One region of the Streptomyces hypolithicus genome, then DNA from elsewhere that is predicted to be linked to it. Evidence: predicted binding sites of a transcription regulator. Region 1 holds the regulator's gene; the other holds the start of a gene.
The links. The regulator HspR, encoded in region 1, represses chaperone genes until heat shock. The targets are predictions, from matches to a motif close to TTGAGNNNNNNNNNCTCAA.
Positions count from the first base shown of each region.

Region 1 (12,984 bases):
TCCTGGGTGATCGTGTCCTTGCCGCCGGTCGGGCCGCTCGCGGCGCCGTAGACGATCTCGACGGCGCCACCCGTGGAGATTCCGGCGCCGTCGTCCCAGGCGTTGCCGATGACGATGTCGCCGAAGCCGTCGCCGTTGGTGTCGCCGATGTCGGTGATGACGCCCGCGGGGAGCTTCCTGGCGCCGGTCGTGGTGATGCCGGAGGCGCTGCCGGGGAGGTAGTAGTTGGCGTTGTACGCGTACTCGCCGGTGCTGTCGCCCTCGAAGTCGGCGTACCGCTGCAGCTCCGTCGAGGCCTCGCCGTCGCCCGCCGGGAGTTCGTCCGCCGGCCCCGGCTCACGGCCTTGTCGGTGTACGTACCCGTCACCGCCACCCGCCGGCTCGAACCCGCCACCGCCGCCAGAGCGAAGCTGGTGCTGGGCGGACCGGCCGGCCCGGGGCGCGCAGGGCGGGGCGCCGCCGCGGGTGAAGGGGCCGCGCAGGTGGCTGAGGCGGCCGCCGCTCGCGGTCAACGTTGCGGTAAGGCAATCGACCGGTCCGGATCGGGACCCGGCCGACACGGAACGTACAGGAGCGGCCGGTCCTGCCCCCGAGGCAGGTCCGGCCGCTCCCTTGATTCCGTACGCCGTGGGTTACTTCACCGGCGCGGGCTCCGGCTCGATCGCCGCATCCTCCGATGCCGCCGGGTCGGCCGGCGTCTTCACCGAGTCGAGGAGCAGCTGCGCCACGTCCACGACCTGGAGAGACTCCTTCGCCGCACCCTCGTTCTTCTTGCCGTTGACGGAGTCGGTCAGCATCACGAGGCAGAAGGGGCAGGCGGTCGACACGATGTCCGGGTTGAGGGACAGCGCCTCGTCCACCCGCTCGGTGTTGATGCGCTTGCCGATCCGCTCCTCCATCCACATCCGCGCACCACCGGCGCCGCAGCAGAAGCCGCGCTCCTTGTGGCGGTGCATCTCCTGCTGGCGCAGGCCCGGGACGGCGGACATGATCTCGCGCGGGGGCGTGTAGACCTTGTTGTGGCGGCCCAGGTAGCACGGGTCGTGGTACGTGATGAGGCCCTCGACCGGGGTCACCGGGATCAGCTTGCCCTCGTCGAGGAGGTGCTGGAGCAGCTGCGTGTGGTGGATGACCTCGTACTCGCCGCCGAGCTGCGGGTACTCGTTCGCGATGGTGTTGAAGCAGTGCGGGCAGGTGGCGACGATCTTCTTCGACGCCTTGGGCTTCTTCGTCTCGGGCTCTTCGCCCTCTTCGCCCGGGGCGGGCTCGCCGTACGCCATGTTCAGCATCGCGACGTTCTCCTGGCCGAGCTGCTGGAACAGCGGCTCGTTGCCGAGGCGGCGGGCCGAGTCACCGGTGCACTTCTCGTCGCCGCCCATGATCGCGAACTTGACGCCCGCGATGTGCAGCAGTTCGGCGAAGGCCTTGGTGGTCTTCTTCGCCCGGTCCTCCAGGGCGCCCGCGCAGCCGACCCAGTAGAGGTACTCGACCTCGGTCAGGTCCTCGATGTCCTTGCCGACGATCGGAACCTCGAAGTCGACTTCCTTGGTCCACTCGACGCGCTGCTTCTTGGCCAGCCCCCAGGGGTTGCCCTTCTTCTCCAGGTTCTTGAGCATCGTCCCGGCCTCGGAGGGGAAGGCGCTCTCGATCATGACCTGGTAGCGGCGCATGTCGACGATGTGGTCGATGTGCTCGATGTCGACGGGGCACTGCTCGACGCACGCGCCGCAGGTGGTGCAGGACCACAGCACGTCGGGGTCGATGACGCCGTTCTCTTCGAGCGTGCCGATCAGCGGGCGCTCGGCCTCGGCGAGGGCCGCGGCGGGCACGTTCGCCAGCTGCTCGGCCGTCGCCTTCTCGTTGCCGTCAGCGTCCTTGCCGCCACCGGCCAGCAGGTACGGCGCCTTGGCGTGCGCGTGGTCGCGCAGCGACATGATCAGGAGCTTCGGGGAGAGCGGCTTGCCGGTGTTCCAGGCGGGGCACTGCGACTGGCAGCGGCCGCACTCGGTGCAGGTGGAGAAGTCGAGGATGCCCTTCCAGCTGAACTGCTCGACCTGGCTGACGCCGAACGTGTCGTCGTCGCCCGGATCCTCGAAGTCGATCTCCTTGCCGCCGCTGGTCATCGGCTGGAGCGCGCCGAGGGCGACATCGCCGTCCGCCTCGCGCTTGAACCAGATGTTGGGGAAGGCGAGGAAGCGGTGCCAGGCGACGCCCATGTCCGTCTTCAGCGCGACCGTGATCATCCAGATGAACGACGTCGCGATCTTGATCATCGCGACGAGGTAGGTGATGTTCTGGATGGTGCTGAGGTCGAGTCCCCGGAAGGCCGCGATCAGCGGGTACGAGGCGAAGAAGCCGATTTCCCAGCTGTCGACGCCGTGCTGGACACCCTCCAGCGCGCGCAGCGTCATGATGCAGAGGCCGACGATGAGGATGACCGACTCGACGAAGTACGCCTGGCCGGTGTTGGAGCCCGCGAAGCGCGATTTGCGGCCGGCCCTGCCGGGCCTGCTCAGCTGCCGGATGACGATCAGGGTCAGGATGCCGACCGTCGTCATCAGCCCGAGGAACTCGGTGAAGACCTCGTACGGCAGCCAGTCGCCGATGACCGGGATCAGCCAGTCGGCCTGGAAGAGCTGGCCGATGGCGTTGACGATCGTCAGCAGCAGCGCGAAGAAGCCCACCGCGACGAACCAGTGCGCCACACCGACGACGCCCCAGCGGTTCATGCGCGTGTGGCCGAGGAACTCCTTGGCCACGGTGACGGTGCGCTGGGCGGGGTCGTCGCTGCGGGAACCGGCGGGTACCGGCTGCCCGAGCCGTACAAAGCGGTAGATCTGGACGATCGCACGGCTGAACAGCGCGACGCCGACCGCGATGAGGACCAGCGACACGATGATCGCGGCGAGTTGCATTGGGGGCTCCTCGGGCCTGCGAGGGTGGAATTCGATGGGACTACTAAGCGGTAACTTAACGAGTCCGTGCTGAGCGTACCCACTTCTGCGACCGCACTGAAGTTGGGCAAGCGGTGATCTGTGTCGCGTAAGGGTTCCCTCAGCGTCCCCTTGGCGTTCCCTCGGCGCCGGGGGCCTCGGGGAAATGCGCGCCCTCAGGTATGCCTCGGGGATGCCCTCAGGGACGGATGGCCAGCGCCGCCGGGATCGTGCGGGCCAGGATGGAAAGGTCCAGTCCCAGCCAGTATTGCTCGACGTAATGCAGATCGAGGACGTCCATCTCCTCCCACGGCAGGTCGGAGCGGCCGCCCACCTGCCACAGGCCCGTGACGCCGGGGCGCACCAGCAGCCGTGCGCCGGTCGCCCCCGGATGGCCGGGCGGCAGCGCGCACGGACCGACCAGGGACATCTCACCGCTCAGTACGTGCAGCAGCCGCGGCAGTACGTCCAGCCGCGTCCGGCGCAACAGCCGGCCGACGCGGGTGCGCGGGTCGGCGCGCAGGGTCAGCATCCGGAACGGGCGGCCCGCCAGGCCCGCGCGGGTCTTCGTCACGAGAACCGGGCCCGCGGACGTTACGGCGGCGGCCGCGGCGGTGAGGAGCAGGACGGGGGCGGCGATCAGCAACAGGGCCGGGGTGGCCGTCAGGTCGAAGATCCGCTTGGCGCGCATGGAACGTACCTTTTCACGGGATTCATGCCGATTCGGCACTCCGGGGGACTCCGGCGTGCCGCGTGGCTGCCGGTAAAGGCCGCATAAGAGTTGAGCCCCCTCGACTCAGCTCTGTTGACGCGACGGGATCCGTCATGCATCCTTGAGCCTGTTCCACTCAAGTCAGCTGGAGGAATTGAAATGGCACGTGCGGTCGGCATCGACCTGGGCACCACGAACTCCGTCGTCTGCGTTCTGGAGGGCGGCGAGCCCACCGTCATCACCAACGCCGAAGGCGCCAGGACCACGCCGTCCGTCGTCGCTTTCGCGAAGAACGGTGAGGTGCTGGTAGGCGAGGTTGCGAAGCGCCAGGCGGTCACCAACGTCGACAGGACGATCCGGTCGGTCAAGCGCCACATGGGCACCGACTGGAACATCGAGCTCGACGGCAAGAAGTTCAACCCGCAGCAGATGAGCGCCTTCATCCTGCAGAAGCTCAAGCGCGACGCGGAGTCCTACCTGGGCGAGAAGGTGGCCGACGCGGTCATCACCGTCCCCGCGTACTTCAACGACTCCGAGCGTCAGGCGACGAAGGAGGCCGGCGAGATCGCGGGCCTCAACGTCCTGCGCATCGTCAACGAGCCGACGGCCGCCGCCCTGGCGTACGGCCTCGACAAGGACGACCAGACGATCCTCGTCTTCGACCTCGGTGGCGGCACCTTCGACGTGTCGCTGCTGGAGATCGGTGACGGCGTCGTCGAGGTGAAGGCCACCAACGGTGACAACCACCTCGGTGGTGACGACTGGGACCAGCGCGTCGTCGACTACCTCGTGAAGCAGTTCCACTCCGGCCACGGCGTGGACCTCTCCAAGGACAAGATGGCGCTCCAGCGTCTGCGCGAGGCGGCCGAGAAGGCCAAGATCGAGCTGTCCTCCTCCACCGAGACCTCGATCAACCTGCCGTACATCACGGCGTCGGCTGAGGGCCCGCTGCACCTGGACGAGAAGCTCACGCGCTCGCAGTTCCAGCAGCTCACCGCCGACCTGTTGGAGCGTTGCAAGACGCCGTTCCACAACGTCATCAAGGACGCGGGCATCCAGCTCTCCGAGATCGACCACGTCGTTCTCGTCGGTGGCTCGACCCGTATGCCGGCCGTCGCCGAGCTCGTCAAGGAGCTCACGGGCGGTCAGGACGCCAACAAGGGTGTGAACCCGGACGAGGTCGTCGCCATCGGCGCCTCGCTCCAGGCCGGTGTCCTCAAGGGTGAGGTCAAGGACGTCCTGCTCCTCGACGTCACGCCCCTGTCTCTCGGTATCGAGACCAAGGGCGGCATCATGACGAAGCTCATCGAGCGCAACACCACGATCCCGACGAAGCGCTCCGAGATCTTCACGACGGCCGAGGACAACCAGCCGTCCGTGCAGATCCAGGTCTACCAGGGCGAGCGCGAGATCGCGGCGTACAACAAGAAGCTCGGGATGTTCGAGCTGACCGGTCTGCCGCCGGCGCCGCGCGGTGTCCCGCAGATCGAGGTCGCCTTCGACATCGACGCGAACGGCATCATGCACGTCGCCGCCAAGGACCTCGGCACCGGCAAGGAGCAGAAGATGACCGTCACCGGTGGCTCCTCGCTGCCGAAGGACGAGGTCAACCGGATGCGCGAAGAGGCCGAGCAGTACGCGGACGAGGACAGCAAGCGCCGCGAGGCCGCCGAGACCCGCAACCAGGCCGAGCAGCTCGTCTACCAGACGGAGAAGTTCCTCAAGGACAACGAGGAAAAGGTTCCGGGCGACGTCAAGACCGAGGTCGAGACCGCGATCACCGAGCTGAAGGAAAAGCTCAAGGGTGAGGACACGGCGGAGATCCGCACGGCGACGGAGAAGGTCGCGGCCGTCTCCCAGAAGCTGGGCCAGGCCATGTACGCCAACGCCGAGGGCGCGCAGGCCGCGGGCGGCGACGCTCCCGGCGCGGATGAGCAGGCCAAGGCTGATGACGATGTCGTCGACGCCGAGATCGTCGACGACGAGAAGGACCGGAAGGGCGGCGCCGCATGACGGAGGAGACTCCGGGCTTCGACGACAAGAAGAAGCCCGACGTCCCCTCCGGCGCCACCCCCGAGGATGCCGAGCCGCAGGCCGAGGCGTCCGAGATGGCAGGGTCCGACTCCGTAGAGGAGTCGGGCCCGGCGGCCCCCGCCGGGGACGTAACCGACGTAACCGAAGTAGCTCTGACGGCGCAGCTGGATCAGGTGCGGATGGCGCTCGGTGAGCGCACCACGGACCTCCAGCGGCTCCAGGCGGAGTACCAGAACTACCGTCGCCGCGTGGAGCGGGACCGGGTCACGGTCAAGGAGGTCGCTGTCGCGAACCTCCTGAGCGAGCTCCTCCCGACCCTCGACGACATCGGCCGCGCCCGTGAACACGGCGAGCTGGTGGGCGGGTTCAAGTCCGTCTCCGAATCGCTGGAGACGGTCGCGGCGAAGATGGGCCTCCAGCAGTTCGGCAAGGAGGGTGAGCCCTTCGACCCGACGATCCACGAGGCCCTGATGCACTCGTACGCACCGGATGTCGACGAGACCACGTGCGTCGCGATCCTGCAGCCCGGGTACCGGATCGGCGAGCGGACCATCCGCCCCGCGCGGGTCGCGGTCGCCGAGCCGCAGCCCGGCGCCGCGAAGGCGGACGACGGGGGTGCGCCGGCAGCGGACGAGGACGACGGTGGCCCGGACGAGGGCTGACGTCAGCGGGAAGCGTTGTAGCGGGAAGGAGGGACGTCGGGGATGAGCACGAAGGACTTCGTCGAGAAGGACTACTACAAGGTTCTCGGCGTCCCGAAGGACGCGACCGAGGCCGAGATCAAGAAGGCGTACCGGAAACTCGCCCGCGAGTTCCACCCGGACGCCAACAAGGGCGACGCGAAAGCGGAGGACCGCTTCAAGCAGGTCTCCGAGGCGAACGACATCCTCGGTGACCCCAAGCGGCGCAAGGAGTACGACGAAGCGCGTGCTCTGTTCGGCAACGGCGCCCTCTTCGATCGGCAGGGCCGTCCGGGCGCGGGCGCCGGTGGCGGTTCCTTCAACTTCGACCTGGGCGACCTCTTCGGAGGCGCCCAGGGCGGGGGCGCCCAGACCGGCGGAGCCGGCGGCTTCGGCGGCGGCCTCGGAGACGTCTTCGGCGGCCTGTTCAACCGGGGCGGCCCGGGTACGGGCACGCGCACCGGCACACAGCCGCGCCGCGGCCAGGACATCGAGTCCGAGGTGACGCTCAGCTTCACCGAGGCGGTCGACGGGGCCACGGTTCCGCTCCGGATGTCCAGCCAGGCGCCCTGCAAGGCGTGCTCCGGCACCGGCGACAAGAACGGCACGCCCCGCGTGTGCCCGACCTGCGTCGGTACGGGGCAGGTCTCGCGCGGCGGCGGTGGCGGCTTCTCGCTCACCGACCCGTGCGTGGACTGCCGGGGCCGCGGGCTCATCGCCCAGGACCCGTGCGACATCTGCAAGGGCAGCGGCCGCGCCAAGTCGTCGCGCACCATGCACGTCCGGATCCCGTCGGGCGTCTGCGACGGCCAGCGGATCCGGCTGCGCGGCAAGGGAAGCCCCGGCGAACGGGGCGGCCCGGCCGGCGACCTGTACGTCGTGGTCCACGTCGGCTCCCACCCTGTCTTCGGCCGCAAGGGCGACAACCTCACCGTCACCGTGCCCGTCACCTTCACGGAGGCGGCGCTCGGCGGCGAGGTGAAGGTCCCGACGCTGGGCGGCCCGCCGGTCACCCTGAAGCTGCCGGCCGGCACCCCGGGCGGCCGCACACTGCGCGCCCGCGGCAAGGGCGCGGTCCGCAAGGACGGCACCCGCGGGGACCTGCTGGTCACCGTGGAGGTCGAGGTGCCGAAGGACCTTGGCGACAAGGCCCGGGAGGCACTGGAGTCCTACCGCGAGGCGACTGCGGGGGAGGACCCGCGGCGGAGCTGTTCCAGGCCGCGAAGGGAGCATGAGATGGACCCGCGCATGCGACGTAATCCATACCAGCTGACCGACGAGACCCCCGTGTATGTCATCTCGGTCGCGGCTCAGCTCTCCGGCCTGCACCCGCAGACCCTGCGGCAGTACGACCGCCTCGGCCTGGTCTCCCCCGACCGCACGGCCGGGCGCGGCCGCCGCTACTCGGCCCGCGACATCGAGCTGCTCCGCCAGGTGCAGCAGTTGTCGCAGGACGAGGGCATCAACCTGGCCGGCATCAAGCGCATCATCGAGCTGGAGAACCAGGTGGCGGCGCTCCAGCAGCGCGTCGCGGAACTCGCGGTGGCGGTGGAGGGCGCGGCAGTGGCGCTCCAGCAACGCGAGGCGCAGGTCCACGCGTCGTACCGCCGCGACCTCGTCCGCTACGAGGACGTACAGCAGGCGAGCGCCCTGGTCGTCTGGCGCCCCAAGCCCAAGCGGTCGCCTGAGTAGTTCCGCCTCGTCCGCCTTAAGGGCCCGGCATCCCAAGTCGGCTTGGGGCGCCGGGCCCCCTTATGGCGCACAGCTTCGGACGGGCGGCGACGGGCCGCCGCTCAGTGTTCTTGGCTCAGAATTCCCGACTGTGCTATCAGGTAGCCGAGTTGGGCGCGGCTGCCGCTGCCGAGAACGGCGTTGAGTTTGGCGATGTGTGTCCGGCACGTGCGTACGTTCATGCCGAGCCGGCGGGCGATGGAGTCGTCGACGTGGCCCTCGACGAGGAGTTGGGCTATGGATCGCTGGACGCCGCTGATGCCTTTCGGAGGCGGGTCGTACTGAATCTCCTCAAGGAGCGGGGCGGCGCGGCTCCAGAGTTGTTCGAAAACCTTGGCCAGGTATTCGACCAGGCCGGGGTGGCGCAGTTCCAGGGCGACTTGGCGGTCGTCGCGAGCGGGGATGAAGGCGACGGTCCGGTCGAAGATGATCAGACGCTCGATGAGTTCCTCGAGCGTACGGATCTCCACCTTGCCCTCGGCCAACCGCTCCGCGTAGGCGAACGTTCCCTGGCTGTGCCGGACGGTGTGCTGGTAGAGAGTGCGCATGCGGACGCCGCGGTCGACCACCGACAGGCCGCGTTCCAAGCCCTCGCTGAGGCGATCCTCGCTGCGGCCGCCTCCCGGCTGGACCGTGAGGACTTCTGTGCGGCACTCGGCGGTGGCGAGGTCGAGTGCGGCGTTGATCCGGTTGACCCCCTCCAGGACCGTGATGGCGTGGGTGGTCGGCGGGTCCTGCGCGCTGATGTCCATGAACAGTTCGAAGGACTCGGCCAATTCGACCGAGTGGCGCCGGCGTTCCTGGATCTCCCGTTCGATCGGGTGTAGACGCTGAGCCAGCGCGGCGGACGGCGGGACGGGACGAAGCCACTCGGCGTCATCGGGGTCCGGATGCAGGAGCGCGAAATCCATCAGGCAGGGGGCAGGTCCCACTTCCGCGCGAGATATTCGGCCGGAGCGCAAGGCGCTGGCGTAAAGGCGCTTGCCCTCGCTGCATAGTTCGGTGATCCTATGAGGATGTGTCTGTTTTGTGCTCTTTGTTGTCATATCTCCACCCCCCAGGTTCCTGAACGTGCAGGAACATGATGCATCGACCTGGTGGTGTTCGCGTGCTCAGGTGAGACATCGTCTTAGAGGCGGGGGAGATGAATCCACAAGTGAGGACGAAGCCGATTATGTATAAGCGAATGCTTCGCTCGGTGCTTGCCACCGCTTTCGTCGCTGCCTTGGCCTATGGGGCGTCCGCACCCGGTGACATCAGTTGGGGGACCGAGGCGGCGTCCGCACCCGGTGACATCAGCTGGAGCACCGAGGCGGCGCCCGGTGACATCAGCTGGGACGCCGTACAGGCGTCAGCGCCGGGTGACATCAGCTGGGACGCCGTACAGGCGTCTGCGCCCGGCGACATCAGTTGGGGCGCCGCACCGGCGTCTGCGCCCGGCGACATCAGTTGGGACGCAGCACCGACCCACGCGGGCGCATGACATGACCGTCCCACCGGACGACCGCACCTTCAGACGTGAAATGGCCACCGCCTACCGCTCGGGCTGGCACTTCATAGACCTGGTCACGGCCATTCCCCACCGTGGCGACTCGCTGATGGTCACCCTGTTCGGCGAGCCGATCCTGGTCGCGCGTGAAGAGGATGAGGACGTCCGTGCCTACCGGTGCCTGCGCAAACCGCGTGGTGCTCCGCAACCCGTTCGCTGTGCCGTGCGCTACGGCATGGTCTTCGTGAATCTCGATAAGCGTGACCACCAGCTGATCGAACCAGTGACCAGCACCGCCACCCCCCGCAGCGCCTGACGCGATTCCCCCGTCGTTACCAATCGCCCAGGCGCTCCCCCACACAGCGGCGCCATCGTGGACCTGAACACGATGGCGCCGCTGTGCTGTGCGCACATTCAGAGGCTCGGGGCGCGGCCCATCGCCCGGGTCAGGGTGACCTCGATCAGTACGCGGTCCGGGTTCGGCGCCGGCGTCCGCTCGTACCGCTCGGCGTAGCGCCGTACCGCGTCGGCGATCAGTTCCGGTTCGGACCGGACCACCGCGCGGCCCTCCAGCGTCGCCCACGCGCCGCCCTTCACCTGGCAGACGGCGACTCGGGCCCCGGCCTCGCCGGCGGCCCGCACGTTGGCGGCCTTCGTGCTGTTCCGGTTCGTGATGATGCGGGCGAGCCCCGCCTCCGGGTCGTACGTCACGCCCACCGGCACCACGTGCGGCGAACCGTCCGCGCGGTGGGTTGTGAGCGTGCAGAGGTGGTACTCGCGCCAGAAGGCGAGGTATTCCGGGCTCGGATTGCGTACGTCGATGGCCATGGCGGCAGCGTAGTCAGCCGCCATGGCCGGCCCCCCCAAAGGGTCGCATTGAGTGGGAGCGGCTCAACTTTGCGTATGCTGGACGAGTCATGGCGTTGTAGTAGCCGAAGGAGAGAGCGCACGTGGAAGCAGAGCTGACCAACAGGAGCCGGGAAGCGCTCCAGGCCGCAGGCAACCGCGCCCTGCAGGACGGGCACGCGGACCTCACCCCCGCCCACCTCCTGCTGGCCCTGCTCGCGGGCGAGGACAACGCCAACATCACCGATCTGCTGGCCGCCGTGGACGCCGACCAGGCGGCCGTACGTGCGGGGGCCGAGCGGGTACTCGCCGCGCTGCCCAGCGTGACCGGGTCCACCGTCGCGCCCCCGGGGCCCAACCGGGAGCTGCTCGCCGTCATCGCCGACGCCTCGCAGCGCGCGAAGGAGCTGGGCGACGACTACCTCTCCACCGAGCACCTCCTCATCGCCATCGCGGCCAAGGGCGGCAGGTCCGGCGACGTACTCTCCGACGAGGGCGCGAGCGCCAAGAAGCTGCTGGACACGTTCGAGAAGATCAGGGGAGGGCGCCGGGTGACCACCGCCGATCCGGAGGGTCAGTACAAGGCCCTGGAGAAGTTCGGCACCGACTTCACGGCCGCCGCACGCGAGGGCAAGCTCGACCCGGTCATCGGCCGGGACCAGGAGATCCGGCGCGTCGTGCAGGTCCTGTCGCGGCGTACGAAGAACAATCCCGTACTCATCGGCGAGCCCGGCGTCGGCAAGACCGCCGTCGTCGAGGGGCTGGCCCAGCGCATCGTCAAGGGCGATGTGCCCGAGTCGCTGAAGAACAAGAAGCTCGTCGCGCTGGACCTCGCCGCGATGGTCGCCGGCGCCAAGTACCGGGGCGAGTTCGAGGAGCGGCTGAAGACCGTCCTCTCCGAGATCAAGGAGAGCGACGGCCAGATCATCACCTTCATCGACGAGCTGCACACCGTCGTGGGCGCCGGCGCGGGCGGCGACTCCGCCATGGACGCCGGCAACATGCTCAAGCCCATGCTGGCGCGCGGCGAACTGCGCATGGTCGGTGCGACGACCCTCGACGAGTACCGGGAGCGGATCGAGAAGGACCCCGCCCTGGAGCGCCGCTTCCAGCAGGTGCTCGTCGCCGAGCCGTCCGTCGAGGACACCATCGCGATCCTGCGCGGCCTCAAGGGGCGCTACGAGGCCCACCACAAGGTGCAGATCGCGGACTCCGCGCTGGTGGCGGCCGCGACCCTCTCCGACCGGTACATCACCTCCCGGTTCCTGCCCGACAAGGCCATCGACCTGGTCGACGAGGCCGCGTCCCGGCTCCGCATGGAGATCGACTCCTCGCCGGTCGAGATCGACGAACTCCAGCGTTCCGTCGACCGGCTGCGGATGGAGGAACTGGCGCTCAACACCGAGTCCGACGCGGCGAGCCTGCAGCGCCTGGAGAAGCTGCGCCGCGACCTCGCCGACAAGGAGGAGGAGCTGCGCGGCCTCAATGCCCGCTGGGAGAAGGAGAAGCAGGGCCTCAACCGGGTCGGTGAGCTGAAGGAGAAGCTCGACGAACTGCGCGGCACCGCCGAGCGCGCCCAGCGCGACGGCGACTTCGACACCGCCTCCAAGCTGCTCTACGGCGAGATCCCCGGCGTCGAGCGCGAGCTGGAGGAGGCCGCCGCCGCCGAGGCGGAGGTGCGTACCGACACCATGGTCAAGGAAGAGGTCGGCTCCGACGACATCGCGGACGTGGTCGGCTCCTGGACCGGCATCCCCGCCGGGCGTCTGCTGGAGGGCGAGACGCAGAAGCTGCTGCGGATGGAGGACGAGCTCGGCAGGCGGCTGATCGGCCAGAACGAGGCCGTCCGCGCCGTGTCGGACGCGGTTCGCCGCACCCGCGCCGGGATCGCCGACCCGGACCGGCCGACCGGTTCGTTCCTCTTCCTCGGGCCGACCGGCGTCGGCAAGACGGAGCTGGCGAAGGCGCTCGCGGACTTCCTCTTCGACGACGAGCGGGCGATGGTCCGCATCGACATGAGCGAGTACGGCGAGAAGCACAGCGTCGCCCGGCTCGTCGGCGCACCCCCCGGTTACGTCGGGTACGAGGAGGGCGGCCAGCTCACCGAGGCGGTGCGGCGGCGCCCGTACAGCGTCGTACTCCTCGACGAGGTCGAGAAGGCGCACCCCGAGGTCTTCGACGTCCTGCTCCAGGTGCTCGACGACGGCCGGCTGACCGACGGGCAGGGCCGGACGGTGGACTTCCGCAACACCATCCTGGTGCTCACGTCCAACCTCGGCAGTCAGTACCTGGTCGCGCAGACCACCAGCGAGGAAGAGAAGAAACAGCAGGTCATGGACGTCGTACGGGCGTCCTTCAAGCCGGAGTTCCTGAACCGGCTCGACGACCTCGTCGTCTTCTCCGCCCTGTCCAGGAACGAGCTGGCGCACATCGCCGAGCTGCAGATCGGCCGCCTCGCCAAGCGGCTGGCCGACCGGCGCCTGAACCTGGACGTCACCCCGGCCGCCCTGGCCTGGCTGGCCGACGAGGGCAACGACCCGGCCTACGGCGCGCGGCCGC
Region 1 covers NZ_CM128811.1:2,733,285-2,746,268, reverse strand. Annotated here, with positions in the region: gene ACU6WZ_RS12885 (FG-GAP repeat protein) at 1-512, opposite strand, end outside; gene ACU6WZ_RS12880 ((Fe-S)-binding protein) at 633-2,915, opposite strand; gene ACU6WZ_RS12875 (sugar transferase) at 3,133-3,624, opposite strand; gene dnaK (molecular chaperone DnaK) at 3,805-5,658, shown strand; gene grpE (nucleotide exchange factor GrpE) at 5,655-6,341, shown strand; partial or broken gene dnaJ (molecular chaperone DnaJ) at 6,384-7,594, shown strand; gene ACU6WZ_RS12855 (heat shock protein transcriptional repressor HspR) at 7,596-8,051, shown strand; gene ACU6WZ_RS12850 (helix-turn-helix transcriptional regulator) at 8,153-9,136, opposite strand; gene ACU6WZ_RS12845 (5'-nucleotidase) at 9,289-9,573, shown strand; gene ACU6WZ_RS12840 ((2Fe-2S)-binding protein) at 9,575-9,895, shown strand; gene ACU6WZ_RS12835 (pyridoxamine 5'-phosphate oxidase family protein) at 9,994-10,407, opposite strand; partial or broken gene clpB (ATP-dependent chaperone ClpB) at 10,530-12,984, shown strand, end outside.

Region 2 (17,133 bases), 1.1 Mb from region 1:
CGCGGCCCGTGCGGTTTCTGGTGGGGTGCGCCGCGCTCCAAGCGGGACGCGTGTCACACCAATGCGTGGTTCCGCCGGGCACCCGCCCGCCCTATCGTCATGGTCATGTTCGCTGCCTACGCCGCCCGCATCGACCGTGACCAGCCGCTCAACGGCCTTGAGCTGGGCGAGCGCCCGGCGCCCGAGGTACGTCCCGGCTGGACGACGGTGAACGTCAAGGCCGCCTCCCTCAACCATCACGACCTCTGGTCGCTGCGCGGTGTCGGAATCCGCGACGAGGCGCTGCCGATGATTCTCGGCTGCGATGCCGCCGGGATCGACGCCGAGGGCAACGAGGTCGTCGTGCACTCCGTCATCGGCGAGAGCGGGCACGGCGTCGGGCCGCGCGAGAAGCGCTCGATCCTGACGGAGAAGTACCAGGGCACCTTCGCCGAGCAGGTCACCGTCCCGGTGTGGAACGTGCTGCCGAAGCCGAAGGAGCTGTCCTTCGCCGAGGCCGCGTGCCTGCCGACGGCCTGGCTCACGGCGTACCGGATGCTCTTCACCAACGCCGGTGTGCGGCCCGGCGACGCGGTCCTCGTCCAGGGCGCGGGCGGCGGTGTGGCGACCGCCGCGATCGTGCTCGGCAAGGCGGCCGGCCTGCGCGTGTACGCCACCAGCCGTGACGAGGCCAAGCGGAAGCGGGCCGTCGAACTGGGCGCGGTGGAGGCCTTCGAGCCGGGCGCGCGGCTGCCGCAGCGGGTGGACGCCGTGATCGAGACCGTCGGCGCCGCCACCTGGTCGCACTCGGTGAAGTCGCTGCGGCCCGGCGGAACACTGGTCATCTCAGGAGCGACCAGCGGCCCCAACCCGCCGTCCACCGAGCTGAACCGGATCTTCTTCCTGGAGCTCAAGGTCGTCGGCTCGACGATGGGTTCCAGGGATGAGCTGGAGGACCTGCTGTCCTTCTGCGCGACGGCGGGGGTACGGCCCGTCATCGACGAGGTCATGCCGCTGGACCGGGCCCGTGACGGCTTCGAACGGATGGCAGGCGGCGACCTCTTCGGGAAGATCGTGCTGACGCCCTCTTGATGGATCGTCAGTTGTGCTGATGTGCTCTCCGACACGCGACGACGAGTGGTGCTGGAGGGTGGGTCTCCGTGCGAACTGTCCGGATGGTGCGTGCGGTTGTCTCTACGGTCGTGCTCGCGGCCGGGGTCCTGACCCCGGCCGCGAGCACGCGTGAGTCCCAAGGCGGTGGTGGTGACGGGATCCCGCGGCTCACTGACGACCGCGGGCGGGTCCTGACGCTGCGCGGCTGGAGCGTCGAGGACAAGGCGAACCGCGGCGACAAGGCGCTGTCCGCCATCACCGAGAAGCACTTCCGCGACATGCGGGCCAAGGGGTTCAACTTCGCCCGGCTGCTGGTCTTCTGGGACGACCTGGAGCCCCGGCGCGGGCAGTACAGCGCGACGTACCTCCGTAAGATCGAGCGGATTCTGGGCTGGGCGGAGCGGTACGACATCCAGGTGCTGATCGACGCCCACCAGGACGTCTTCGGCCCGGCGTTCGGGCACCGGGGCATCCCGGAGTGGGCCACGCGTACCGACGGGCTGCCGTTCACACCGAACCCCGACGACTGGTTCTCGGAATACTTCCAGCCGGCCGTGCAGCGGGCCTTCACGCATCTGTACGTGGACCGGGATCTTCAGCGTGCACAGGCGGCGATGTGGCGGGTCCTCGCGGACCGCTTCGGGGACCATCCGGCCGTTTTCGGGTACGACCTGATCAATGAGCCGATGGGGGAACTGAGGGAGGGCGAGGACCTGCCTACGGCCGCCCGGCGCATCGAGCGCGACCAGATCACGCCGATGCACAACCGGCTGGCGGACGCGGTGCGTTCAGTGGACGGCGGCAACTGGGTGTTCGTCGAGCCTACGCCGATCGTGGGGGAGGGGGTGCCGACCGGACTCGGGAAGATCAAGGACCCGAAGGTCGTGTACGCCCCGCACTTCTACAACACGGCGATGGAGGCGGGAGCGGACTACGACCCGTCGGCGGGCTGGATCGAGTCCTACGAGGCGGCCGTCACGGCGTACCCGAGGAAGCACCGTGTCCCGGTGGTCGTGGGGGAGTGGGGGCCGCTCAACAACTCGCTCCCGAACATGGGCCGTTTCTACCGCGAGGCGCTGGCGTCCATGAACCGCTACAGCTCCGGCTGGGCGGGCTATGTGTGGTGCTACGGCGGTGGCTACTGCGCGGTCGACGGGGCGGGGGAGTTCCGTACGAACAAGGGGCAGACGGCGGCGCCTTATGCCTCGGTGGTGGCGGGGCGGGTGCGTTCGGAGTCGTACGACCCGGTGGGGCGGACCTATCGCTTGTCGTACGTCGCCGCTTCCCGGGGCGGCGTCACCGAGCTGTCGCTGCCGTCGCACGCCCGTGACTGGCGGGTGCGGGTGACCGGGGCGGCGTGGGTGGGGGGCGGGCGGATCCATGCGCGGGCGGGGGTGCGGGTGTCTGCGGTGGTCAGCCCTTCTCATGTCAACCATGGTTGACGATTGGGGCCTGTCAACGTAGGTTGACAGACATGACCGATGCAACGGATCTCGCCGAGCGCGCGGGTGATCACGACCCCAGGGTCGGGCTGTGCGCTGTCGCCGCGCTGCGACAGCTGCTGGAGCAGCTCGAAGCGGTGCAAGTGAGGAGTGCTCGCGCCAAGGGCTGGTCGTGGCAGGAGATCGCGGCCGAGCTGGGTGTGAGCCGGCAGGCCGTCCACAAGAAGCACGGGGCCGGACGGGCTTGAGATGCGCCAGCGGCGCAGCGCCAGTCCCGGGGGCTGGCGCTTGGCTCCCCCGGGTCGGTTACGGGCTTGGGGGGCGGAGGATTGTTGCGATATGGGTTGCTGTCCTGGAAAGGTGGCGGCGGGTTTCGTGGAGTTGGGCCTCCGTTACGCCCCGGTCGCGCGCCGCGTCGCGGATGTCGTCGCGGAAGCGGTCAAGCAGGCGGTCCAGGTCGCGGGCCGGGTTGCCCGACGTGGGTTCCTGTGCCCACTGGGGCTCTGTAGGCGTGTCCGTGCGCTCCACCTTGACCTCGGGCTTCTCCTGGGGCGGCTGCGCGCGGCCGAAGAAGCCGAACTCCTTCGTGATCTCCGCAAGCCCCTCCCGCACCCCCTTGGGCCAGTCGCCCCGCGCGAAGTGGGTCTGGACCTGCTCCTGCATCCGCTGCGCGACCCGCTGCATCTGCTCGCGCGCGTTCTCCTGGGCCTCCTTGGCCTCCTGAGCCTGGCGGCGGGCCTGGTCGGCGTCCTCGCGGGCGCGGCGGCTCTCGTCCTTCGCGCGGCGGGCCTGCTCCTTCCACTCCAGCTTCGCCTTGCGCAGCTCCTCCTTGGCCGTGCGCCACGTCTCGCTGTCGCCGAACGCGCCGGTGTCCCAGGCACCGCCGCCCGCGGACTGCGCGGCCCGCGCCTGCTGCCGCGGCTCGCTCGCCGCTTCCGCCTGCGACCGCATCTCGCGCCGCAGTCGGCCCGCCGCGCCCCGTACGTCGTCGCGTATCTCGGCGGCCAGTTCGGAGACCGACTCGCGGATCTCCAGCTCCAGGTCCGCCAGCTCGCCGCCGCGGCCCGCGAGTTCCGCCCGGCCGGCGTCGGTGATCGAGTAGACCTTGCGGCCGCCCTCGGTTGCGTGCGTGACCAGGCCCTCGGCCTCCAGCTTGGCGAGGCGCGGGTAGACGGTGCCGGCGGAGGGGGCGTACAGGCCCTGGAAACGTTCCTCCAGGAGCCGGATCACTTCGTAACCGTGGCGCGGTGCCTCGTCGAGCAGCTTGAGCAGGTACAGGCGCAGACGGCCATGGGCGAAGACGGGAGGCATGTCAGAGCACCTTCTTGTCGGCCGGGGCGGCGCCGTCGCCGGGTGTGGTGTCGGCGGGTGTGGCGTCCTCGGCCAGTGGGCGGCGGAGGAGCGCGACCGAGCCGGACACGGTCGTCGCACGAAGCCGGCCGCGGCCGGCGCCGAGCGTGCCGGTGATCTTCTTGGCGCCCCACTGGCCGCTGACGCGAAGGTCGTCGAAAGCGTTGGAGACCGAGCCGCTCGCCGTGTTCGCCTCCACCTGGGCATCGGCCGGGTGCGGCAGCCGGATCGCGACCGCGCCCGAGACCGAATTCAGGGTGATGTCGGTGGGCTCCCCGGCACGGTCCAGGTCGATGACCATGTCTCCGGTCACCGAGTCGGCCTTCACCGCGGACCCCGCCCCCTCGATGACCGTCAGGTCGCCGGAGACGGTGTGGAAGCGGAGGTCGCCGGTGACGGCCTGCGCCTCCAGGTTGCCGGTGACCGTCTCGGCGCGGACGGCGCCTGACAGGCCGACGAGCGTGGTGTCGCCGTCCACGCCGCGCACGTCCGTACGCCCCCGGATTCCGGAGACGAAGGCGCCCGCGCCGACCACCCCGACCTTGACGGACGCGTCGGCGGGGACCGTCAGGGAGACGACGGCGCTGCGGGCGCGGCCGTTGGGGGCGAGCCACTTGAGGAAGCCCCGCCAGTCCAGGTCGTCGTATGTGACGGTGAGGGTGCCGTCCTGCTGGGTCACGGTCAGCGGGGGGCCCTCGATCCCTGTCACTTCGAGCCGGGCAGGGCCCTCGTCGGCGCCGACCACGTTGACTGTCCCGCCGACGATGCGCACGTTGAGCGCCGTCACCGGCTCCTCGAAGCTGAGCTTCTGCGGCTCAGTCACGGACCATTCGGTCATGCTGTCCTCCCCGTCTCCCCGTCCGGCCTGTTCTGCCGGTCCCGTTGGGCTTCACTGAACGCAACATATCGCGTCCGTTCCTATTCACGATATATCGCGGAGTGATGAAGTCAAGCCCACCCGCTCATCGATCGAAGTGGGACGAAATGTCCTAGCGTGAAGGCATGAACGCGACATCCATACCCGGCTCTGGTTCCGGTTCCGGTCCCGTCGGGGCGCTGCTGCTGTGCGGGGCCGATCCCGAGGCGGTGCGGCCTGCGGCCCATCTGCTGCGCGAACGGCTCCTGCTGACCCCGGCCGACGGCGGTCGTGGTGACTCACCGGGGCGCTGGAGCGTGCTTGTACCCGAAGGTAAACCGTGGCTGCACGGCGGCGAACCGGTCGACCGTGTCCTGGCCGGCTGGGCCACCGCGCTGACCGTCGGCGTGACCTGGCCGGTTCTCGCCCTGTGGTGGGACGCCGACCGGGCCGGCTTCACGCTGGCGTCCGGCTTCCGCCGCCAGGTCGGCTACGAATGGCTGGCGGACGGCACCCCGCTCGGCGAGGACGAGGCGATGCGTACGTTCGCGCTCCGCCTGGGCCTCGACCCCGTGCTCGAAATGGAGTCGCTGGCGGCGCTCACCCGTCCGGACGCCGACGCGGATGCCCGTGCCCGGCTGCTCGGTCTGGTCGCCGTCCTGTCCGGCAGCGGCCTCACGCTGCCCGCGGGCCTGACCCCGGGCGAGCCGGCCGACCGGCTGCGCGAGGCGGCCCGGGTTCGTACCGGCACGGAGACCGTCGAGTGGTCGGGCTGGCGGGACGCGGTCCGCGCCGAACTCGACGTGGTGGAGGGCAGCCCCATCGGCCCCTGGGTGCGCGGGCCGAGGGCGCGCCTGCTGTTCGCCGCCCAGCTGGCGGCCGGGGTGCCGCTCGCCGCGTGGGGCCTGCGGCGGCGTAACGGAGGCTGGGCGTTCGCGGGCGGGGTGCTGATGGCGCAGGGTGCGCTGGGGCTCGCGTACGACCGGGTGCGGGCGGGGCACGCCTGACGGGGTGGCTGAAAAGGGCGCCGCCCGTCGTACCCGCGCGGGGCGCGCCGCTCGTCGTACCTACGCGTGGTCGTCGACGGCGTCCTCGTCGTCGTCGTCCAGCCGGGCCAGCCACGTCGCGAGGCGCTCGACCGGGACCTCGAAGTCCGGGTTGAGGTCGACGAAGATACGCAGCTGCTCGGCGAGCCACTCGAAGGTGACCTCCTCCTCGCCCCGCCGCTTCTCCAGCTCCTCGATGCCGCGATCGGTGAAATACAAGGTGTCGCTCCGTGGGACGGGCCGACCGTGGGCCGACGTTGGTTCCCAGCCAGGATAGGCGCGGATCGCGCACCGATGTTCCCCGAGTACCTCGCGCTCGTACCGTGCACCAGGCCGTTAGCCTTCATCATCATCGCGTGGGGGAGCGCGGGACGCTGTGGCCAATGAGATCGCACAGGTGCGGTTCGACGACGTGACCGTCGTCTGGGCCAGGGCCAGTGAGGTGGAGGAGCTCGACCGGGGCCGCGGTTTCCGGGACACCGGAATCGGTGACCGCGTCGTGTCGATGGCGGGTGGACTGACCGATGTTGTACGGGGCGTGGTGCGTCCCTGCGCGCCGGGGTTGCGACCACCGGCGCCGGCCGAGGTGGTGGTGACCTTCGGCATCGAGCTGTCGGCCCAGTCCGGCAAGGTGATCGCTTCTTCATCGCCCCCGGATGGGTGCTGACCTGCGCACACGTCGTGGGAAGGGGGGAGGCAGCCGTGTGGAGGGGAGAGCGCGCAGTCGGCATCACGTGGCAGGGCGGTGTGACGACCGGCGAGGTCGCGCTCGCCGCCGATCTGCGGGGCCTGCGGGAACACGAGGAGGCCGACAAGGTGGAGTCGGACGCCCTGCTCACCCTGACCCGCATCTTCGGAGCCCAGCACCCGCACCCCCTGTCCGCGCGCCAGCGCAACCGCCCGTACTGGGACTTCGAGGCCTACCTGGGCTGACTCTCCGTACGTACGCCGCAGGGCCCGGCACCGCATCGCTGCGGTGCCGGGCCCTGCGGGAATGTGGCCCTGCGGGATGGGGCGCTGATCAGGCCTCGAAGACCTCGTTCATCAGCTGCTGCTGCTCCGCCTGGTGGCGCTTGGCCGAGCCGACCGCCGGGGATGAGCCGTGCGGACGGGAGATGCGCCGCAGCCGCTCGCCGTGCGGGACGTCGGCGCCGACCGCCAGATCGAGGTGGTCGATCAGGTTGAGCGCGATGAACGGCCACGCACCCTGGTTCGCTGGCTCTTCCTGCGTCCACAGGTACTTCTCGGCGTTCGGGTACTTCGCGATCTCGGCCTGGAGCTCCTTGCCCGGCAGCGGGTAGAGGCGCTCCAGGCGGATGATCGCCGTTTGCGTGTCGCCGCGCTTGGTCCGCTCGGCCTCCAGGTCGTAGTAGACCTTTCCGGCGCAGAACACGACCTTGCGGACGGCGGCCGGGTCGACCGACGCATCGCCGATCACCGGGCGGAACCCGCCGGTGGTGAACTCCTCCGCCTTGGACGCCGCCGCCTTCAGACGCAGCATCGACTTCGGGGTGAAGATGATGAGCGGCTTGTGGTGCGGGTTGTGGACCTGCCAGCGCAGCAGGTGGAAGTAGTTCGACGGCAGGGTCGGCATGGCGACCGTCATGTTGTCCTGCGCGCACATCTGGAGGAAGCGCTCCGGGCGGGCGGACGAGTGGTCCGGTCCCTGGCCCTCGTAACCGTGCGGCAGCAGCAGGGTGACGCCCGACGTCTGGCCCCACTTCTGCTCGGCCGAGGAGATGAACTCGTCGACGACGGTCTGCGCGCCGTTGACGAAGTCACCGAACTGGGCCTCCCACATGACCAGCGACTCGGGGCGGGCCAGCGAGTAGCCGTACTCGAAGCCCATGCAGGCGTATTCCGAGAGCAGCGAGTCGTAGACGTTGTAGCGGGCCTGGTCCTCCGAGAGGTACAGCAGCGGGGTGTAGTCCTCGCCGCTCTCCTGGTCGACCAGCACCGCGTGGCGCTGGCCGAACGTGCCGCGGCGGGTGTCCTGGCCGGAGAGCCGGACCGGGATGCCCTCCATCAGCAGTGAACCGATGGCCAGCGTCTCGCCCATGCCCCAGTCGATCGACCCGTCCTCGACCGAGGCCGCCCGGCGCTGCATCTGCGGCATCAGGCGGGGGTGGACGGTCACGGTGTCGGGGATGTTGACCTGGGACTCGGCGATGCGCTTGACGATCTCCTGGGAGACCGCCGTGGTGACGGTCACCGGGAACTCGGCCTGGGCGTCCGGGACATGGGCCGGCGTCGGCTGCGAGGTGGCCTCGCGGACCTCCGCGAAGACCTTCTCCAGCTGGCCCTGGAAGTCCTGGAGCGCCTGCTCCGCCTCTTCCAGCGTGATGTCGCCGCGACCGATCAGCGACTCGGTGTAGAGCTTGCGCACCGAACGCTTGACGTCGATCAGGGTGTACATCTGCGGGTTGGTGAACTGCGGGTTGTCGCCCTCGTTGTGACCGCGGCGGCGGTAGCAGATGAGGTCGATGACGACGTCCTTGTTGAACGTCTGGCGGAACTCGAAGGCGAGCCGCGCGGTGCGGACCACGGCCTCCGGGTCGTCACCGTTCACATGGAAGATCGGCGCCTCGATCATGCGGGCCACGTCGGTCGCGTACATCGAGGAACGCGACGACTCCGGGCCGGCGGTGAAGCCGACCTGGTTGTTGATGACGATGTGGACCGTGCCGCCGGTGCGGTAGCCGCGCAGCTGCGACATGTTGAGCGTCTCGGCTACGACGCCCTGGCCGGCGAAGGCCGCGTCGCCGTGCAGGGCGACGGGCAGGACCGTGAAGTCCGTGCCGCCCTTGTTGATGACGTCCTGCTTGGCGCGGGCGACACCCTCCAGGACCGGGTCGACCGCCTCCAGGTGCGAAGGGTTGGCGACCAGTGAGACCTTGATCTGCTCGCCGTCGAGACCGGTGAAGGTGCCGTTGGCGCCCATGTGGTACTTCACGTCGCCGGAGCCGTGCATCGACTTCGGGTCGAGGTTGCCCTCGAACTCCCGGAAGATCTGGGCGTACGACTTGCCGACGATGTTCGCCAGCACGTTCAGCCGGCCGCGGTGGGCCATGCCGATGACGACCTCGTCCAGGCGCGACTCGGCGGCCGAGTCGATGACCGCGTCGAGCAGCGGGATGACGGACTCGCCGCCCTCCAGCGAGAAGCGCTTCTGGCCGACGTACTTCGTCTGCAGGAACGTCTCGAACGCCTCCGCGGCGTTCAGCCGCCGCAGGATGCGCAGCTGCTCCTCGCGCTCGGGCTTGGCGTGCGGGCGCTCCACGCGGTCCTGGATCCACTTGCGCTGCTTCGGGTCCTGGATGTGCATGAACTCGACGCCGACGGTACGGACGTAACTGTCGCGCAGCACACCGAGGATGTCGCGGAGCTTCATCATCGTCTTGCCGGCGAACCCGCCGACCGCGAACTCGCGCTCCAGGTCCCACAGGGTGAGGCCGTGCTCGTTGATGTCCAGGTCGGGGTGCTTGCGCTGCTTGTACTCCAGCGGGTCGGTGTCGGCCATGACGTGGCCGCGGACCCGGTAGGAGTGGATCAGCTCGAAGACGCGGGCGGCCTTGGTGACGTCGTCCTCGTGGGAGACGTCGATGTCCTTGAGCCAGCGGACCGGCTCGTACGGGATCCGCAGCGCCTCGAAGATGTCGTCGTAGAACCCGCTCTCGCCGAGGAGCATGTTGGCGAGAACCCGCAGGAACTCGCCGGAGGCTGCGCCCTGGATGACCCGGTGGTCGTACGTCGAGGTCAGGGTCATGACCTTCGAGATGCCCAGCTTGTTCAGGGTGTCCTGCGAGGTGCCCTGGAACTCGGCCGGGTAGTCCATCGCGCCGACGCCCATGATGAGGCCCTGTCCGGGCATCAGGCGGGGCACGGAGTGGACGGTGCCGATGCCGCCGGGGTTGGTCAGCGACGCGGTGACGCCGGTGAAGTCGTCCATCGTCAGCTTGTTCGAGCGGGCGCGGCGGACGATGTCCTCGTACGCCTGCCAGAACTCGAAGAAGTTGAGCGTCTCGGCCTTCTTGATGGCCGCGACGACCAGCTGGCGGTCGCCGTTGGGCTTCACCAGGTCGATGGCCAGGCCCAGGTTGACGTGGGCCGGCTTGACGAGGGTCGGCTTGCCGTCCTTCTCCGCGAAGGAGTAGTTCATCGACGGCATGGCCTTGAGGGCCTGCACCATCGCGAACCCGATGAGGTGCGTGAAGGAGACCTTCCCGCCGCGGGCGCGCTTGAGGTGGTTGTTGATGACGATGCGGTTGTCGAACAGCAGCTTCACCGGGACGGCGCGCACGGACGTGGCCGTGGGCAGCTCCAGGGAGGCGTTCATGTTCTTGGCGACGGCCGCGGACGGGCCGCGCAGCGTCACGAACTCGGGACCCGCGGGGGCTTCCTTCGCGGGCTCGCCCTTCGGCGCCGCGGTCTTGGGCGCCGCTGCCTTGGAGTCGGCCTTGGCCGGGGCCGGCGCCTTGGACTCGGCCGGGGCCGGTGCCTTGGCCGGGGCCGGGTCCTGGGCCTTCGCGCCGGCCGGCTGTGCGGCGGCCGGAGCGGTGGCGGCGGGCTTGGCGGCGGCCGGGGCCTGCGCCGGTGCGGCCCGGGGGGCCGGTGTGGCCGGCTCGTCCGCCGCGGGCTTCGCCGCAGGGGCGGCGGGCGCGGCAGGGGCCGGTGCGGTCTGGGGTGCGGCGGCGGCCTCGGTGGAGTCGGCGGCCTCGGTGGGGTCCGAGGCGGTCTTCTCCGCGGTGGGAGTGGTACCGGGCTTGTAGTCGGCGAAGAAGTCCCACCAGGCACGGTCGACCGAGTTCGGGTCCTGGAGGTACTGCTGGTAGATCTCGTCGACGAGCCACTCATTGGGACCGAACGCGGCGGCAGGGTTCTTGCCCTGCCCGTTTTGGTCGGTCGAGATGCTCGAGCTACTGGGGGACTGAGACGACACGGCGTTAACCGCCCTCTTCCGCTTCGCAAGGTGATGGACAGCGGAAATAAAGGCTACGCCTCCCCGGCCGAGAGGTGCAGGCCGGGCGGGCGTTACGTCACGTAAGTCACATCGGAGCGCTGGTTTCGGCGCTCACAATGGCGGGAAACACACCTGGTTCCGCTGCGGTCCGCGCAGGACAGACCGAGGTTACGGCCACCTCGGACCGTACCCCCACTGGAGGACACGCAGAACGTGCCCTTCCGCTTCGAACCCTACGTCAACCGCCGGGCCGGCGGCTTCCCGGAAGGGTGACCTGAATCCGGCAACCACGCGTGGATTCGGCCACCCCGATCCGCCCGCCGTGCAGATCCACCGCCCACCGGGCGATGGCGAGGCCCAGGCCCGTACCGCCGTCGCTGCCGGGGCCGTGCGGCGCCGGCAGGCTGCCGCGGTTGAACCGCTCGAAGACCCGGTGCCACTCCGACTCCGGGATGCCGGGCCCCTCGTCCAGCACCTCCAGGTCCAGGCTGTCCGGCTGCGGGCCGCGCCGGGCGCGCACGGTGACGCGGCCGTGCGGCGGGCTGTGCTTGACCGCGTTGTCGAGGAGGTTGGCGACGACCTGGTGGAGCCGCTCGATGTCGGCGTGCGCGGTCAGCTCCGGCGGCGACACGTCCAGGTGCAGATGCACGTCGGTGCGCGTATGGCTGCCGGAGCCGGACGCCAGACCGCGCTGCGAGGCGATGACGTTCGCTTCCTTGAGCACGCCCGAGAGGTACGGCCACACCTCGAAGCGGTGCGCCCGCAGCGGTACGACGCCGTTGTCCAGCCTGGACAGGTCCAGCAGCGTCTCGACGAGCCTGCCGAGCCGCTCCGTCTGCTTCAGAGCCGTACGCATGGTCTCGGGGTCGGCGGCGGACACCCCGTCCACCACGTTCTCCAGCACCGCTCTCAGCCCCGCGATCGGGGTCCTCAGCTCGTGCGAGACGTTGGCGACCAGCTCCTTGCGGTGGCGGTCCACCGCCTCCAGATCGTCGGCCATGCGGTTGACCGTGGCGGCGAGGTCACCCAGCTCGTCCCGGCGGTCCGCACCGCTGACCCGCCGGGTGTAGTCGCCGTGCGCGATGGCCTTGGCCACCGTCGTCATCTCACCCAGCGGCGAGGTCAGGTTGTGGGCCACGAACTGAGTGATCAGCATCGACGCGATGACCGAGAAGACCGTGATGAAGCGCAGCTCCGTCTTGGTGCGCAGCGCCACCAGGATCAGCCCCGTGGTGATGAAGACCGAGACGACAACGAGGGCGCCGAGTTTGGTCTTGATCGAGAAGGGGCGCAGCCCGTTGCCCTGCCGCGTCATGCCGGTGGGGTCTCCAGCGCGTACCCCACGCCGTGCACGGTCCGGATCCGCTCGGCGCCGATCTTGCGGCGCAACGCCTTGATGTGACTGTCGACGGTCCTGGTGCCCGACGCGTCCGCCCAGTCCCACACCTCGGCGAGCAGCTGCTCGCGCGAGAGCACCGCGCGCGGTGTGTTCGCGAGGCACACCAGCAGGTCGAACTCGGTGGGCGTGAGGTGTACGTCGTCATTGCGTACGCGCACCCGGCGCTGCGCGTGGTCGATCTCCAGCTCGCCGAGCCGCAGGATGCCGCTGCGCGGCGTCGAGGCGGCGAGCGTGGCCCGCTCCACCCGGCGCAGCAGGACATGCACCCGGGCGGCGAGCTCGCGCATGGAGAACGGCTTGGTCATGTAGTCGTCGGCGCCCACGCCGAGCCCGACCAGCATGTCGGTCTCGTCGTCGCGCGCGGTCAGCATGAGCACCGGCACGGGCCGCTGCGCCTGCACCCGGCGGCAGACCTCCAGGCCGTCGAAGCCCGGCAGCATGATGTCGAGCACCATCAGATCGGGCTGCCACGCCTCGGCGGCGTCCACCGCGGCGGGCCCGTCGACGGCTGTCTGCACCTGAAAGCCCTCGGCACGCAGTCGCGCTGCAATGGCGTCGACAATCGTCGCGTCGTCCTCGACGACCAGCACCCGGCGCTGGGCGCCCGGAGTGGCCGCGAGGCCGTTGTGGCTGGTGTGTGTCTGCTCCATTGCCCCGCCCCTGGGAGTTTCTCTGCTAGATCCCACGTATAGAGCAGCAGCGTAGATGCCCGGACAGCGTCCCGGCTACGCAGGGCCGACCGCGAGATGAACCACGTCGGGAACGCCCCGGGCAACTTGGATCTCTTCGGTCTTAACCGAGTTGAATCCGGCATTCCGCAACGCGTCCTCGAAAGCCGCCGAGGGCCGCGCCGACCAGACGGCGAGGATTCCGCCGGGTGCGAGCCGGCTCCTGCAGGCCGCGAGCCCTTGGGGGGAGTAGAGATTGCGGTTGTCGTCGGTCACGGTCCAGTCCGGCCCGTTGTCGATGTCGAGGCAGAGCGCGTCGTACGTAGTACACGCGCCATGGTCCGTACCAACCGCGCCGCGGTGCCTTCCGATCCGGTTTTCCCGCAGGTAATCCACCAGATCGGTGTGAATGATCTCGCATCGCGGATCGGCGAGCGCGTCGCCGGAGATCGCCGCCAGCGGCCCTTCGCGGTGCCAGTCGATGATCGCCTGCTCCCGCTCGACCACCGCGATCCGCCCCCACCGGGGCTGCGAGGCGGCGCGGGCGAGCGAGAACCCGACGCCGAGGCCGCCGACGAGGAGGGCGGGTGCTCGACGGCCGGCGGGGAGGGCGGCGAGGGCGGCGTCGACCAGATGGCGCTCGGATCGGCCGTCGGATGTGTCCATCAGGAAACAGCCGTTGGCGATGATCTCGAAGTGCCCACCCCGCCGACGCAGCACGACTTCCCCGTACGGCCCTCCCTCACGCCGGTCGACGGTGACGGCGCCGGGACAGTCGGGGGCGAGCGCGTACGGGGCCGGCGATGCGGTCGTAACCAAGGCGGAAACCTCCGGGAGCGGCGTTGCCGCACAGTCGGACTTCGATCGTCCCGGCCATCTTCGCGGCGCCGGGGCCCGCGGACCCCCGGCTTTTCGCCGGGAAGCCCCTGACGGGCTACCCGCGACCGCAGTTGCCCGTTCTCCGGTGCGCCCCAGGGGAGTCGCCCCCAGAAGCGACCCCTGCCGTGGCGGGCAAGGGTCGGCCGCTACGGCAGCGGCCGGGGCAGCGCGGTGATGATGCGGTCCAGCGCGGGCACCCGCCGCGAACCGTCGGTCACCGCCTCGTGGCCGTCGTGGACCACCGCGGTGGTGAGTCCGTCGGGTATCGGCTGCTCGCGCAGGGTGACACGGGGGATCTTCGCGAAATCCGCCGCGGCCAGCGCCTCGCGAAGAGCGCGGAGCTCGGCCGGCTTCATCCGGCCCGTGCGTGCCTGCTTGCCGCGGGACACCACGGTGTACGAGCCGTCGGCGGCGACGAGGACGCTCTGATGCCGGCCAGGCCCGTCTCGTACTGGCTGCGGTAACGGCCGTCCGCGGCCAGGCACTCCGCGACGGTCCGGCCGTCGGCCAGCAACCGGTCCGGATGGAAATTGAGGGTGATCCGGGCGTCCCGGCGTACCGCACCCACGTCGTCGGCCGACCGCGTGGCGCGCAGGGCCGTGCTCCGGACGTGCGCCAGGGCGGCGGTCTGGGCCGAGGTGAGCGTCACGCGCGCGGCGCCTTCTCGCCGTGCACGGCCGTGTACTCCGCTGCGAGCCAGGGACCCAAGTCCTCGATGAGCAGGTCGCGGTCGAGGTCGAATGCCGCCGGGTCCGCGGCCGGGGCGCGGCCGACGGCTGCGGCGAGACGCATCTGCTCGAAGCGCGCCGGGTAGTAGCGGCCGAACACCTCTGCCGACTCGTCGAGGTCGCTCGTCCAGCCGCCCCAGCGGGGCATGACCAGGGTGAAACCCGTGCGCACGAGCCGGCGTCCCACTCGCCGGCCGAGTGACCGCCGGGCGTCGGCCGTCGCCGCCTCGGCGGCCCGGGCGCGCCAGCCGGGGAGGAGCAGGGCCAGGTCGCCGTTCGTCTCGCGGGCGAGCAGCGAGGTGGGGCGGTAGCGGGGGAGCTGCCCGGCCAAGTCGTCACCGAGCAGGGGAGTGCACAGGCAGGCGACGAAGAACCCGAGATCGTGGCGTTCCAGTTCGCTGAGGGCGCTCCGCGCGCTGAGCAGCAGGATGCCGACGCCGTCGATCTGCGGGAAGGCTCCGTCCAGCGCCGCTTCGATGGACCTCGCGCCGGCGCGGTCGGCGTCGTCGGGTTCGTCGTGGAGGGCGATCAACAGGTCGAGGTCGGAGACTCCGGGGTCGGCGGTACCGCGCGGGACGCTGCCGTAGAGGTACGCACTGTGCAGCCGGCTTCCGTCCGCGCCACCGAAAGCGGCTGCGATCCGGGCGCGGGCGGCGTCCACGACAGAGGCGAACGCCGGTGGCACGCGATCCAGCGCACCCTCACGCGCGATCGTGCCGTCCCGCTCCAGCCCCTTGTTGCTCATGGGACGACTGTGTCCCGCCCCGTGCTGCCCAGCGATTTTCCGCCGCCCCCGCACCGCCCGCCGCCCCCGCCACCTCGCCGCTTCACCCTCCCGAACGGTGATCGCTCACAGCGAACGCCGTACGCGCCCGCGCCGGGAACATTCGGTCGCTCACAAGCATTGAGTCCACATAGCTCAACTTGACTGCCGAAGGGGAGATCATGGCATCGACGTCCCACCCGCTCACCCTGCCCGTGCTGCCGCTCGACGACGAGGTAGTGCTGCCGGGAATGGTGGTGCCCCTGGACCTGTCCGACGCTGACGTGCGTGCCGCGGTGGAGGCCGCTCAGGCCGCCGTCCGTTCCGGTGGCAACAAGCCGGAGGTCCTGCTCGTTCCGCGCATCGACGGTACGTACGCCGCCACCGGCGTCCTCGGCACCGTCGAACAGGTCGGGCGGCTCTCCGACGGCGACCCCGGCGCCCTGATCCGCGGCCGGAGCCGGGTCAGGATCGGGGCCGGCACCACCGGCCCCGGGGCCGCGCTCTGGGTCGAGGGCACCCGCGTCGAGGAGACGCTGCCCGACCCGCTTCCGGGCTCGGTCGCCGAGCTGGTCAGGGAGTACAAGGCGCTGGCCACCAGCTGGCTCAAGAAGCGGGGGGCCTGGCAGGTCGTGGACCGCGTGCAGCAGATCGACGGCGTCTCCGCCCTCGCCGACAACTCCGGGTACTCGCCCTTCCTCACCACCGGGCAGAAGGTGGAACTCCTGGAGACCGCTGACCCGGTGGTCCGACTGGGACTCGCCGTGAAGTGGCTGAGTGAGCACCTGGCGGAGCAGGACGTGGCCGAGTCCATCGCCAAGGACGTGCAGGACGGCGTGGACAAGCAGCAGCGGGAGTTCCTGCTGCGCCGCCAGCTCGACGCCGTACGCAAGGAACTGCGGGAGATCAACGGCCAGGACGGCGCCGAGGACGAGTCCGACGACTACCGCACCCGCGTCGAGGCCGCCGACCTCCCCGAGAAGGTGCGCGAGGCCGCACTCAAGGAGGTCGACAAGCTGGAGCGGTCCTCCGACCAGTCGCCCGAGGGGTCGTGGATTCGCACCTGGCTCGACACCGTGCTCGAACTGCCCTGGAACGAAAGGACCGAGGACCAGTACGACATCCGGGGCGCCAAGGCCGTCCTGGACGCCGAGCACGCGGGCCTGGACGACGTGAAGGAGCGCATCACCGAGTACCTCGCGGTGCGCAAGCGCCGCGCGGGCCGCGGCCTCGGTGTCGTCGGCGGCCGTCGCGGCGGCGCGGTGCTGGCCCTGGTCGGGCCGCCCGGTGTCGGAAAGACCTCGCTCGGCCAGTCCGTCGCGCACGCGATGGGCCGCGAGTTCGTACGGGTCGCGCTCGGCGGCGTACGCGACGAGGCGGAGATCCGCGGACACCGGCGTACGTACGTCGGCGCCCTGCCGGGACGCATCGTGCGCGCGATCAAGGAAGCCGGGTCGATGAACCCCGTCGTCCTGCTCGACGAGATCGACAAGGTCGGCTCCGACTTCCGCGGCGACCCGGCCGCAGCGCTGCTCGAAGTCCTCGACCCCGCGCAGAACCACACCTTCCGCGACCACTACCTGGAGGTCGAACTCGACCTGAGCGACGTCGTCTTCCTCGCCACCGCGAACGTCCTGGAAGCCATCCCGGAGGCGCTGCTCGACCGCATGGAACTGGTGCGGCTCGACGGCTACACCGAGGACGAGAAGGTCGTCATCGCCCGCGACCACCTGCTGCCGCGCCAGCTGGAGCGGGCCGGCCTGGAGCCCGGTGAGGTGACCCTGGACGACTCGGCGCTGCGCAAGCTCGCCGGCGAGTACACCCGGGAGGCGGGCGTACGGAACCTGGAGCGTTCCGTGGCGCGCCTGCTGCGCAAGGTGGCCGCCGAGCACGAACTGGGCGAGCGGAAGCTGCCGTTCACGGTCGGGGACCAGGATCTGCGCGGGCTGA
Region 2 covers NZ_CM128811.1:1,670,963-1,688,095, reverse strand. Annotated here, with positions in the region: gene ACU6WZ_RS07695 (zinc-binding dehydrogenase) at 106-1,071, shown strand; gene ACU6WZ_RS07690 (cellulase family glycosylhydrolase) at 1,155-2,534, shown strand; gene ACU6WZ_RS07685 (helix-turn-helix domain-containing protein) at 2,567-2,782, shown strand; gene ACU6WZ_RS07680 (PadR family transcriptional regulator) at 2,841-3,845, opposite strand; gene ACU6WZ_RS07675 (DUF4097 family beta strand repeat-containing protein) at 3,847-4,722, opposite strand; gene ACU6WZ_RS07670 (hypothetical protein) at 4,887-5,747, shown strand; gene ACU6WZ_RS07665 (DUF6104 family protein) at 5,808-6,005, opposite strand; gene ACU6WZ_RS07660 (CU044_2847 family protein) at 6,163-6,453, shown strand; gene ACU6WZ_RS07655 (hypothetical protein) at 6,489-6,719, shown strand; gene ACU6WZ_RS07650 (multifunctional oxoglutarate decarboxylase/oxoglutarate dehydrogenase thiamine pyrophosphate-binding subunit/dihydrolipoyllysine-residue succinyltransferase subunit) at 6,808-10,725, opposite strand; gene ACU6WZ_RS07645 (HAMP domain-containing sensor histidine kinase) at 10,985-12,061, opposite strand; gene ACU6WZ_RS07640 (response regulator transcription factor) at 12,058-12,795, opposite strand; gene ACU6WZ_RS07635 (spermidine synthase family protein) at 12,871-13,632, opposite strand; gene ACU6WZ_RS07630 (hypothetical protein) at 13,839-14,048, opposite strand; gene ACU6WZ_RS07625 (DUF3626 domain-containing protein) at 14,045-14,341, opposite strand; gene ACU6WZ_RS07620 (nucleotidyltransferase domain-containing protein) at 14,338-15,165, opposite strand; gene lon (endopeptidase La) at 15,366-17,133, shown strand, end outside.
Region 2: lon (endopeptidase La) is a predicted target of HspR. The motif match lies at 15,325-15,343, and genes of this name have one in related genera.